DNA from 3 places in the Paenibacillus sp. FSL H8-0315 genome. Region 1 is predicted to be linked to each of the others. Evidence: riboswitches for the same ligand, from Rfam matches in the RefSeq annotation. Region 1 holds a riboswitch; each other region holds the start of a gene.
What was found. Region 1 has a riboswitch for cyclic di-GMP ahead of MHB56_RS16905 (choice-of-anchor A family protein). Riboswitches for the same ligand answer to the same signal wherever they lie in the genome.

Region 2: it holds a riboswitch for cyclic di-GMP, as region 1 does, so the genes downstream of both, MHB56_RS27000 (hypothetical protein) here and MHB56_RS16905 (choice-of-anchor A family protein) in region 1, are expected to answer to the same signal.
Region 3: it holds a riboswitch for cyclic di-GMP, as region 1 does, so the genes downstream of both, MHB56_RS05180 (thiamine pyrophosphate-binding protein) here and MHB56_RS16905 (choice-of-anchor A family protein) in region 1, are expected to answer to the same signal.

Annotation. Positions count from the first base shown of each region.
Region 1 covers NZ_JBBOTA010000001.1:3,879,625-3,883,054, forward strand. Annotated here, with positions in the region: gene MHB56_RS16890 (DUF3221 domain-containing protein) at 1-297, opposite strand, end outside; gene MHB56_RS16895 (ASCH domain-containing protein) at 653-1,066, shown strand; gene MHB56_RS16900 (hypothetical protein) at 1,266-1,658, opposite strand; cyclic di-GMP riboswitch class I at 2,154-2,244, shown strand; gene MHB56_RS16905 (choice-of-anchor A family protein) at 2,353-3,430, shown strand, end outside.
Region 2 covers NZ_JBBOTA010000001.1:6,209,326-6,212,755, forward strand. Annotated here, with positions in the region: gene MHB56_RS26995 (ROK family protein) at 1-508, shown strand, start outside; cyclic di-GMP riboswitch class I at 1,035-1,129, shown strand; gene MHB56_RS27000 (hypothetical protein) at 1,223-2,176, shown strand; gene MHB56_RS27005 (S-layer homology domain-containing protein) at 2,309-3,271, shown strand; gene MHB56_RS27010 (hypothetical protein) at 3,295-3,430, shown strand, end outside.
Region 3 covers NZ_JBBOTA010000001.1:1,185,521-1,188,950, reverse strand. Annotated here, with positions in the region: gene MHB56_RS05185 (carboxymuconolactone decarboxylase family protein) at 1-255, opposite strand, end outside; gene MHB56_RS05180 (thiamine pyrophosphate-binding protein) at 266-1,906, opposite strand; cyclic di-GMP riboswitch class I at 2,062-2,158, opposite strand; gene MHB56_RS05175 (methyl-accepting chemotaxis protein) at 2,333-3,430, opposite strand, start outside.

The sequences.
Region 1 (3,430 bases):
TGAATCATCACTTACTTCAAAAAACACTTTAATCTCATCTCCTTTTTTATATTTAGAAGGTGCAACTTTATTTACCCAAATGGCTTGAGAGTACTCATTAGATTCGAGAATTTCCTTGTATTCCTTGTTCAAGTCTTCTTCTTTTAATTCAGAAATTACTAAAATTCTTTTATTTTCTACATCTATTGTGTGTACAATTCCTTTCAAAACTTCATCATTCTTACTACAGGCGGTGACTAATAACAAAAAAACAAAAATAAGAGTCCATTTAATAGTAGTACGTGGTTTTTGAATCATGGACCTTCCCCTCCAGTGGTTACGACATTAGTTTAACATCGGTTGCACAGGCATAGCAGTTAGTACATTACCAATATAAGAATAAACAGCAGCCTTTCCATTATGACGACCTTTATTGATTCTGGGGAGTTACAGGTGAATGTCTGTAGTATTGATATTTTCATAAGAACTTTTGTTTGTATATAATAAAAATAAATGTTCTTATTTTAGAGGCGATCAATGATGGAAATGAGTATCGACCAAACGGTTGGGATTATTTAATTTATCAGGTCAAGGTGAGCAAGATTACACAACGCGAGATCGAGATCCGTGCATCCGTGACAAACGTCCAACATAAACGAAGGGGATAAATATCATGCGGTGTATAACAATACGGCAGCCTTGGGCGACTTTAATTGCTCTTGGTGAAAAAGAGTTTGAAACTCGTTCATGGAGAACAGCCTACCGCGGCGAGTTAGGCATCCATGCCGGAATGAGGATTGACAAAAAGATTTGTGAACAGGAACCGTACAAATCAGTATTGGCGAAACATGGCTATACAGCGAATAATTTGCCGACAGGAGCTATTATTGCTACAGGTCAGCTCGCGGGATGTTATGTGGTTACTCCAGAGGTGGATTTAAGGGAATGGATCAATGGGAACGAATATGATTTTGGCGACTATAGTGAAGGACGGTTTGCCTGGAAGCTTGAACGGGTTCATCCATTAAGCCATCCAATTCCAGCTAAAGGTCGGCTAAGCTTGTGGGAGCACTCTAATCACTTCTGAACGGCGAACAATATTTTTAATGTAATTTTTATGTGCCTATCAGCTTTTTTTCAGGTTCGAGGTATATATTAGAGACACCAAACACCCCCCAGTGTTTTGTGGTATATCTCTCTCAGGTCTTGCCAACTCCCATGGTAAGGCCTATTTTTTTGTTCACTAATTGATTGGGGGGAGAGAGCGCAGCGGCTTCTATACAGCTTTACTTAATCTGGTACTGTTCTTCGTAACTCTTAAAAGATGAAATATCCAGCCCTAGGTATCTGCGCATATGGATGGCAGCCTGAGCCGCAACAATGTCATTCAACAGCAGCATTCGTTCATGATAGCCACGACATATATACTTGGCTTCAATTCCAGTATTAAGTCTGTTTTGCTCATACACCTTGATTCCCCGTCTTCTCATTTCTGCACGAACATCCCTTAGATCTGTTGTAGCTACTGCAGCAGCTGTTCCAAGCACCTCCAGATAAGGGGCGGGTGTTCGTAAGTGTGTAGATAAAATGGCGGAGTCCCGTTCGAAAGCTGATAAAATCATCGGAAGCAATAAATAAGATTTCACCAGCATGTTGTCCCTGCTTTCTGCTCTATGCATGAATCTCATCACCTCTAATAGGAACGTATATTCGTATTCTACCCCGATATTCCAAAAATAATCAATGGTATTTCTAAACAGTTTATCCAATGTGATTAAATTCACAACTTAATAACGAAGAATAAATTATATTAAAAATTGTAATAATAAAAATTAATGTATCGAACGCAAATAAAGGAGAATTATGATGGAAAAAGAGGGCAGCCTCCAGCGTGGATTGTTTTTTGGTTTAATTCTGAGTGTTCCCTTATGGATATCCATATTGGGCTATATACAGTTACTTTAAAATTTAATGAAAAACCTTATGCGAAGCGCCTTTAGGCGCTTTTTTTGTGTGGTACTAATGCGGGGAATTATCGAAAGGAATTGATTGACAATTGTGGGTGTCGGGAGCTAAACTGTTATTAATTCAAAAGTATTAAAAGTCATAGACTGTTATTGGATAGAATGCTTCAGCTACCAGTTCTGGACTTGCAGTGTAATACATATATATAGTCATGATAATAGCAAACCGTCTGAAAGGGCGGGACGCAAAGTCCAGGAGTCTAAAGTGTCTTAAAGGCACAATGACCGTCCGACTGCCATGAGAAGGGAATTTCACTTCTTTTTGGCGGTCTTTTTTGTTGTTAGGTCCTTTAGAGTTTCTGGTAATTATTCTGATTAATATAAATCATAGTTTTAGGAGGTGTGCCATTTGAAAAGAAGAATAAAACCGTTACTCTCGCTTGTATTAGCTGGGATTTTGACGGTAGGTAGTGGGCTTTCCTCATTGGGAGCTGGAGTTGCTGGAGCTAGTAGTTCTTCTACATTGGGAATTGCAGCGGTCTACAACGTGTTTATTCTAGGGGATATAACGACAGTTTCGGATACGGAAGGAAGGTTTGCTGCTGGAGGTAACGTTAACTTAACCAACTATAGTGTTGGAGATAGGTTGACCGCTGCAGAGGTTTCCCTGACTGACACACTTGTTGTTGGAGGGAATCTTACTTTCAACGGAGGTACTGTTTATGGGAATATCGTGCACGGGGGAGATTTTTCAGGGAATGTAACGCTCCTCAAGGGTGGTACAAAAAGACAGGGGAGTACGATTGACTTTTCAGCCGTAGGTCAGTCTTTGAAGGACAAATCAGCAGAACTTGCAGCATTGCCGGCGAATGGAACAACAGTGTACCAATATGGCAGCCTTACCCTGACAGGTACAGATCCTGCGGTCAATGTTTTTAATGTTTCAGGAGATAACGTCTCTAATACCTACGGAATTACAATAAATGTTCCTTCAGGATCTACTGCAATTATTAATATTGATGGTTCTAACGTAAAAATGAAAAACTTCGGATTTCTACCTAATAACGTGTTGAACAGCAAGAAAATTTTGCTTAACTTTAGCCAAGCTGCGTATCTTGATATGGCAGGCATAGGTGTAATGGGAAGCATACTTGCCCCCTATGCTCATGTTGATTTTATTAATGGTCAGATTAACGGTACTTTAGTGGCGGCTTCACTCAAAGGTACTGGTGGTGGTGAATTTCACCACTATCCATACGATGGTGATGAACCCGGACCAACGCCGACACCAACGCCGACACCAACGCCGACAGTGACGCCAACACCGACGCCGACACCAACGCCGACAGTGACGCCGACACCAACAGTGACACCAACGCCGACGCCGACAGTGACACCAACGCCGACACCGACGCCAACACCATGTCCGACGCCGACAGTGACACCAACGCCGACGCCGACACCAACGCCGACAGTGACGCCAACAC
Region 2 (3,430 bases), 2.3 Mb from region 1:
TCTTGTCCACGGTTCTTGGGGTGGGGCTGGAGAGTTAGGCCATATGTCTGTAGATTTCAAAGGGCCTGCATGCATTTGTGGTGGAACAGGCTGCTTGGAGCAGTATGCTTCAGGCACAAGTATCGCACGTCGCATGCGCGACAAGCTTTTATTACATAACCAGTCCCCAGAGAACGTAGACTCACGGGAAGTGATAGCGAGATGGCGGGCAGGTGACTCTCTGGCTACAGCGTTAATGGAAGACACGATTGCTGCGCTCGGATCCGCGATTGCTTCATTAATCCATATTTTTAACCCTAAAGTCATCGTCATTGGCGGTGGAGTTGCTGAAGCAGGCGAACTTTTGTTTGAAGGCATTAGAAGGGAAGTAAAGGGCAGAGTAATGCCATCGATGCTGGAAAATGTTCGTATTGAAGCAGCCTATCATGGTAATTTATGTGGAATGATCGGTGCGGGGCTGCAGATGTGGGAGTATAGTCCCGATAAAGTAAAGAGAGCAGAGCTATAAGGGTCTATTCACCATCTATCTGTATAGAAAGTCATGGGGAGCAATACGTAGAAGCGAGTTTAATTGTACATCGTACAACTATATTTCTCGAATCCCTCCAGCCGATGGATGTAAGTGTATTTTGTACAGCTATTTTCTTGATTTACAGCCTTAGTGGTGGCTTCTCGTGTTTTTAGTTGTAGAAAATGCAACTAAAGTCAAAATGATTGCATTTGCCTACGAAATAACTGTATAGAATACATTTATTCTATTTCTCAGATTCCCCTGAGATCCGGTGTAATTGGCGAATTCTCCTCTATCATCTGCTCAAGCACCCTGCCAGGCAGCGTTTCTCCGATTATTGGAGAATTGTTGTCTGGTTGTCTTTTTATAGATTACTTTTTTTTGTCTGAAAATTACCTATTTTAAATGATGGGCTTTTTATAATCACCTTAAAAATGGAATATATAGAACATATTAATTCTAAAGTATTATATTCCGCTAATAGTATAGTCCTACCTATGTATATTTATTTGGAAACCGAGTTTGGAAACAAAGGCAAATTCGTACGAAAGTCGGAGACGCAAAGCCACGGGTCTAATTCATCCCACGAAGGGATGTTACGACAGCCGGGCCGCTCAAGGCACTTGGTTTTTTTGCGTGCCTAAAAATCCCCCTGAAGGAGAGAAAAGAATGAGGTTCAGAAGTAGAGTGAGGACCCCGAGGAATAGGCTGATGCTGCTCACGGTTATGTGTATGTTTGTGAATTTGTTTGCCGGAGTAGTTGAAGCTGATATAGCTTCGGCAACGGGGAGTGATCCAGGTCGAACAGATTATAGTGTGTTCGGTGATCAGATTGTATGGATGGAAAAGGATGCAAAAGGAATCAAACAGGTACATACCCTAAATCAGACTAGCGGAGCAGCTAAAATACTCACCTCCAGTTCTTCTGCTAAAGATGCACCTGCAGTTGGTGGAGGTTTTGTGGTGTGGGCTGATAAAAGTAGTGAAGAAGAATCTTCACTGAACTGGGATATTTATAGTTCCAACATTTCTATTGGATCTCCTACCAAGCTCAACCAAACGTCAGGACAATACGGCAATCCATCAACAGATGGAGTGGGCGTAGTCTGGTATGAGCGTACACATTATGGAAATATGATCTATCATGGTTTGGCCTCGGGTGTAGAAGCGGAACTGGGTGAGGGAAGATTTCCGGTCCTAGCTAATGGCATAGTAGTTTATAAAAATGCTCGGAGCGGAGGACTTAGCATGCTCAATTTGAGCAGCGGAGCCACACGTTCCATAGTCAGGCTGGGTGGAGCGAATTTTGTAGATTGGTTCGTGTTCAATGGTAGCCACGTGCTTTGGAAGCAAAAAAATGGAGCTTCAGAGAGCAAATACGTCTTGATGTCCATCAAGGATTTTACTTTATCGCCTATGGATCTTACTGCAATGAATATTTCTAACACGGATTATGCTTTTATGGCGATAGGTGCAGGACAAGCGGTCTTTCAGGTAGAGGTAAATGGTGCTCCTGTTTTGAAGAACGTTAATCTTTTATCACGGAGTGTTACTTCTCTTCCCGCACTCCCTTCAGGCGCGAAGCTTATAGGAATTAGTGGAGAGAAACTTCTTTATAGCATTAATGACCAATACATAGAAGCAGTACAGTTGGATGTAGATTAGGGGCCGGGTTCAACTCCAACTCCGAGTCCTAATCCTAATCCTGACCCAGACTCGAATTCAAATTCAAATTCAAGCGGGAATTCAGGTTCAAACATTTCAGTTCCAACACCAACGGGTCCTAAAGACAGTAAGGTGTTTGGAGATAAAGGCGGCATTTTGACTGCGGCAAATGGTTTGGCTCGTTTAGAAATTTCAGCAGGGACATTTCCTGAGAATACAACAGTAAGTTTGGTTCAAGTAGAAGAAAGTAAGACTCAAACGGTTATCGATAATAAAGGAATTAAACTACGTAAAGAAAGTTCTAGTTGGCAAGTGGAGGCCAGCTCAACCTTTAAACTTCCAGCGTTACTGGCTATTGGATATGCAAAGGAAACTCCTTGGACTACGAACCGAGAGAAGCTCGGAATCTATCAATATGATACTGCATTAGGAACTTGGAGCTACTATGGCGGGGTTACTAACCTGGAAGACGATTTCGTCCGAAGCGCAATTACGGAATCTGGAATCTATTCGGTGATGCTACGGGAAAGAAGCTTTACTGATATGACAAGCCACTGGGCTCGGCAAGAGGTTGAAGTGCTGGCATCAAGAGGAATTGCGGATGGAATGACTAGTACTGATTATGCACCAAAAGCCACACTGACCCGTGCTCAATTTACGAAACTGCTAGCAGCTGCGCTCCAAATCAAGCCGATCCTTCCCGCTGCTCCAACCTTTCGTGATGTTTCAGCGCAGAATTGGTCTTATGGATGGGTAGAGGCTGCTGCTGCTGGAATTGTGAAAGGGGACGGGGGTCTCTTCCGTGGAAATGATCCTCTGACTCGAGAACAGATGATGGTTATGCTAATTCGTGCTATCGAAGTGCGAACGGGAGTTGAAGCTGACGCATCTGGAATGAATAAAATACAAGCTGAATTGGCACGGTTTAAGGATAGTAATGGCATCAGCAGCTGGGCAAAAAACTCTGTCGCAGCAGCGATTTATAATAAGTTAGTACAAGGTGACGGGTTGTATCTGTATCCTAAGCATTCCTCTACAAGAGCCGAGGCTGCGATCATTGTCTATAAACTGTTGGCTGAGCTAGAGCTACTCTAATCATAATGAACGGGAGAATAAAGATGATCATTAGAACTGTAAAAAGGAAATGGCGTCGCGGAAATATGAAATTATGTATCCATCTTATGTTTGCTTTTCTGTTAGTTGTTTCATATATCCCAGTATTTCCAGCGTTGGATAATTTGACTTCGAAGGCAT
Region 3 (3,430 bases), 2.7 Mb from region 1:
TCCAACACGAAGGGCCATGACATAATGAACGCCCAACTGTTCGAATTGTCCCATTGAAATTAAAGATGAAATGACTGCGATTTCCTTCCAGTCAGGGGCTATAGTATTACGTTGAAAAATATCGCCATAGGCATTCCCCATAATAAATTCAGCCAAGTCAGGGAAGTGGTCTTTAATTGGAGCTAGTGCTTTTGCGCCATAGTCTCCTGATAGATTCGTGAAGTGGTTGAGACCACTGTTGATATTTTCCTTCATGGTTAGCCTCCTAGTTTAGGTTCAAAGTACGGTGTGCAGTCGGAGGGACTTCATCACGGTCTGTTAGTAGTTCAATAACGGCAACATGGTTTAGAGCTACCGCATCTTTAATTGCAGCTGTGAATTCATCCGCAGTCTCACATTTGTAGCCTTTAGCACCTAGAGATTCAGCGAATTTCACGGCGTCCATTGGTACTTCATATAGAGTTCCATCGATACGACCTGTGGTTTTCTCCATACCCTTAAGAGCCATATCTAGTTGCTTATTATTGACCACGATAAAGATGACAGGGATATCTTTGCAGACAGCGGTGTTAATCTCAGCGCCGAGCATCATGAAACAACCATCACCTGTAATGCAGAGGACAGTTTCTTCAGGAGCTGCAACTTTTGCACCAATAGCCATGCCGATCGAATTACCCATGCAAGCAAAATACGCATCAAAAACAAAGCTGCCCGGTTTCTTAACCTTGTACCATTTTGCAGCGTGGAATCCATGACTTCCATCATCAACGAAAATTGAATTATTATAAGGGATCAAATCACTTAAAGTGCTCATTACCGAAGCAAGGGAAAGATTCTTGAGGGTTGGAAGCTCTTCTGAATAATCCGCATCGGCCAAAGCCTCACGTTTGGTGATTGTGTTTGGGTCAATATGATTTAGGCAGTGCACCAAATTATCGCGCAGGTCCCCAGTGACCGGTATCGTTTTGGACAATAGTATTTTTCCGACAAAGGTTGGATCAATATCAAATTGAATTAAAGTTGCTGGATGATTCTCCCGTTTAAGATTACAGATGGTCATATCACTTAAACGTGATCCAAGCACTATAAATAAATCGCTTTTATTCAATAAATCGTCCCCGTGGGTCGAACCGCCAACGCCAATAGGACCATGATAGAGTGGGTGATCCCAGACTATAGCCCCTTTTCCACCTGGAGATGTTACTACAGGAATATTAAAAGTTTCTGCGAGTTGAACAAGCTCTTTATGTGCTCCGGAGCGGTTAATTCCTTTACCCGCAATAATCAAAGGATTCTTAGCAGCTTGAATAGCATCGATGACTCTATCGATATTAGCTTGACTAATTAGAGATTCTCTTTCTGGGATTACTATATTGCATTCTTCCAATACTTCAGTTTGTACATCAAAAGGAATACAAAGATGAACAGGACCCCGTTTGGTCAGGGCCACAGAAATCGCATGATTAAAAATAGTACCAAAGTGATCCCCACGTTCAACCAATTTACTGAACAAGGTGGCAGGTCTGAACATATCAGCTAAATCAGCCAGAAAAGAGGTGGAGTCCTGACATTGTGGAATTCCAAGCTCTGTAATGGATTGGTGGCCGGTAATAAATAGGACAGGTAGGTTGTTAGCTTTCGCATGTGCTGCTGCTGTTAGCAGGTTAGTTCCCCCAGGACCCGAAGTACCAAATGCTACGCCTAGGTTACCCGTTTTCAGCGCATACCCTGCTGCTTCGAATCCGGAGCTTGCTTCATGTCTGCCGGGAATAAATTCAATACCGTAATCCACCATCTTTAGAACTATTGGACAAATGGATTTGCCAATGATCCCAAAAGAATGGGTGACTCCAAGGTTACGTAGTGCTTCCGCCATGTAATCTGCGACTGTCTTCAAAAGAAACACCTCACAAGTTTTTTGATATATATTAGTTATTAATCTACCGAATAGATACGATAGATCAATATACTCAAAAAGTAAAAACCTGTGCTCTATAGTAAGCACAGGTTGGTGGCATAAGGCACCGCTAAGACTGAACAATAGTTCAGCCGTCCTGGTTCCTCTGCAACCTGGCAATCATGGCCTCAAACGAAAAAATGAGGCTGTAGATCCATGGTTTTGCGTCATCCTCTTTCGAGGATTTTGCCAATATTAATTTATAGTTGATAAGAATAATTTTCCTTTACAATATATTCCTCATTAATTTTTGTCAACATAATCCGCTAAAAAAACTCGAAATTTGACGAAAGTCTTGTCCAAGAGATGAAGTTTTGCCTCGCGAAAAAAACTGCCACCTAAGACTCAGCTTAGGTGGCAGTTGATAGTTTTGAACTAGAATTTAAAGATATGAATGGTTTTTTGCAGATTAAATACGGCCTGGGTCATTTTTTCCGTTTCTTCTGCAACAGACTGCAGGGCATTAATCTGTTCATTCATAGCCGCCGATACCTCTTCCGTGCCAGCAGCAGTTTCTTCGGTGATTGCTGAGATATTCTCAATTGCACTGGAAATTTTCAAGGCACTTTCTAGCATAAGATCACTCTCCGCAGAGAATGAAGAGATTTGCTCGGTAATGTACTGCACGCTTTGTACAATTTGTGCGAAAATATGGGCAGATTGAGTGATCATTTCATTCTGAACCTGCACAACCTCTTCATTGATGGCAATATTATCGATGGCTTGTTTAATATCTGACTCAATGCTGCGGACCAAGCCGAATACTTCTTTTGTGGATGCCGTAGATTCTTCAGCAAGCTTGCGAACCTCTTGAGCTACAACGGCAAAACCCCGACCATGCTCTCCGGCACGAGCAGCTTCGATGGAGGCATTCAGTGACAGCAGGTTGGTCTGCTCAGCGATCTCTGTGATGGTCTTGGTGATCATCGTAATCCCGCGGGCATTTTGTGAGAGAGCTTCAATAGTATCAGCCACTTTTTGTGTAGCCTCTATGTTTTTGCGCATGCCTTCAGCCTGTGTATCTACGGATTGGCGCCCTTGCTCAACAAGTTCTAAGGTATGTATTGAACGTCTGTTCATTTCTTTGGTGGAGTTCGTATAATTGGATACTTTGGTCTCAATGTCTTTAATGGATTCTGTCATATCAGCGATATCCGTAGATATTTCATTTGCACCAAGAGCGAGCTCAGTAGAAGAAGAGGCTACTTGTGCCATGACAATCTTCAGGTTCTGGTTCTTATCTTCGATTCCGCGGCTTGCATCCATAACTTGACGGGTGATCTGCGATGCATCGGTCAGAATCTTCTTGAGCTTATCAATCATTGTGTTAAAGGAGCGGCTTACGTCACCCATTGAGCCATTTTCGTCCGCTCTGCTAGTGAAATCGCCCTTCGAAATACTGTGAGATACATTAGCAATATCATCAAAAGATGATGTAAGCGTTCTCTCCACGAAGCGAGCAACAGGTAAAGT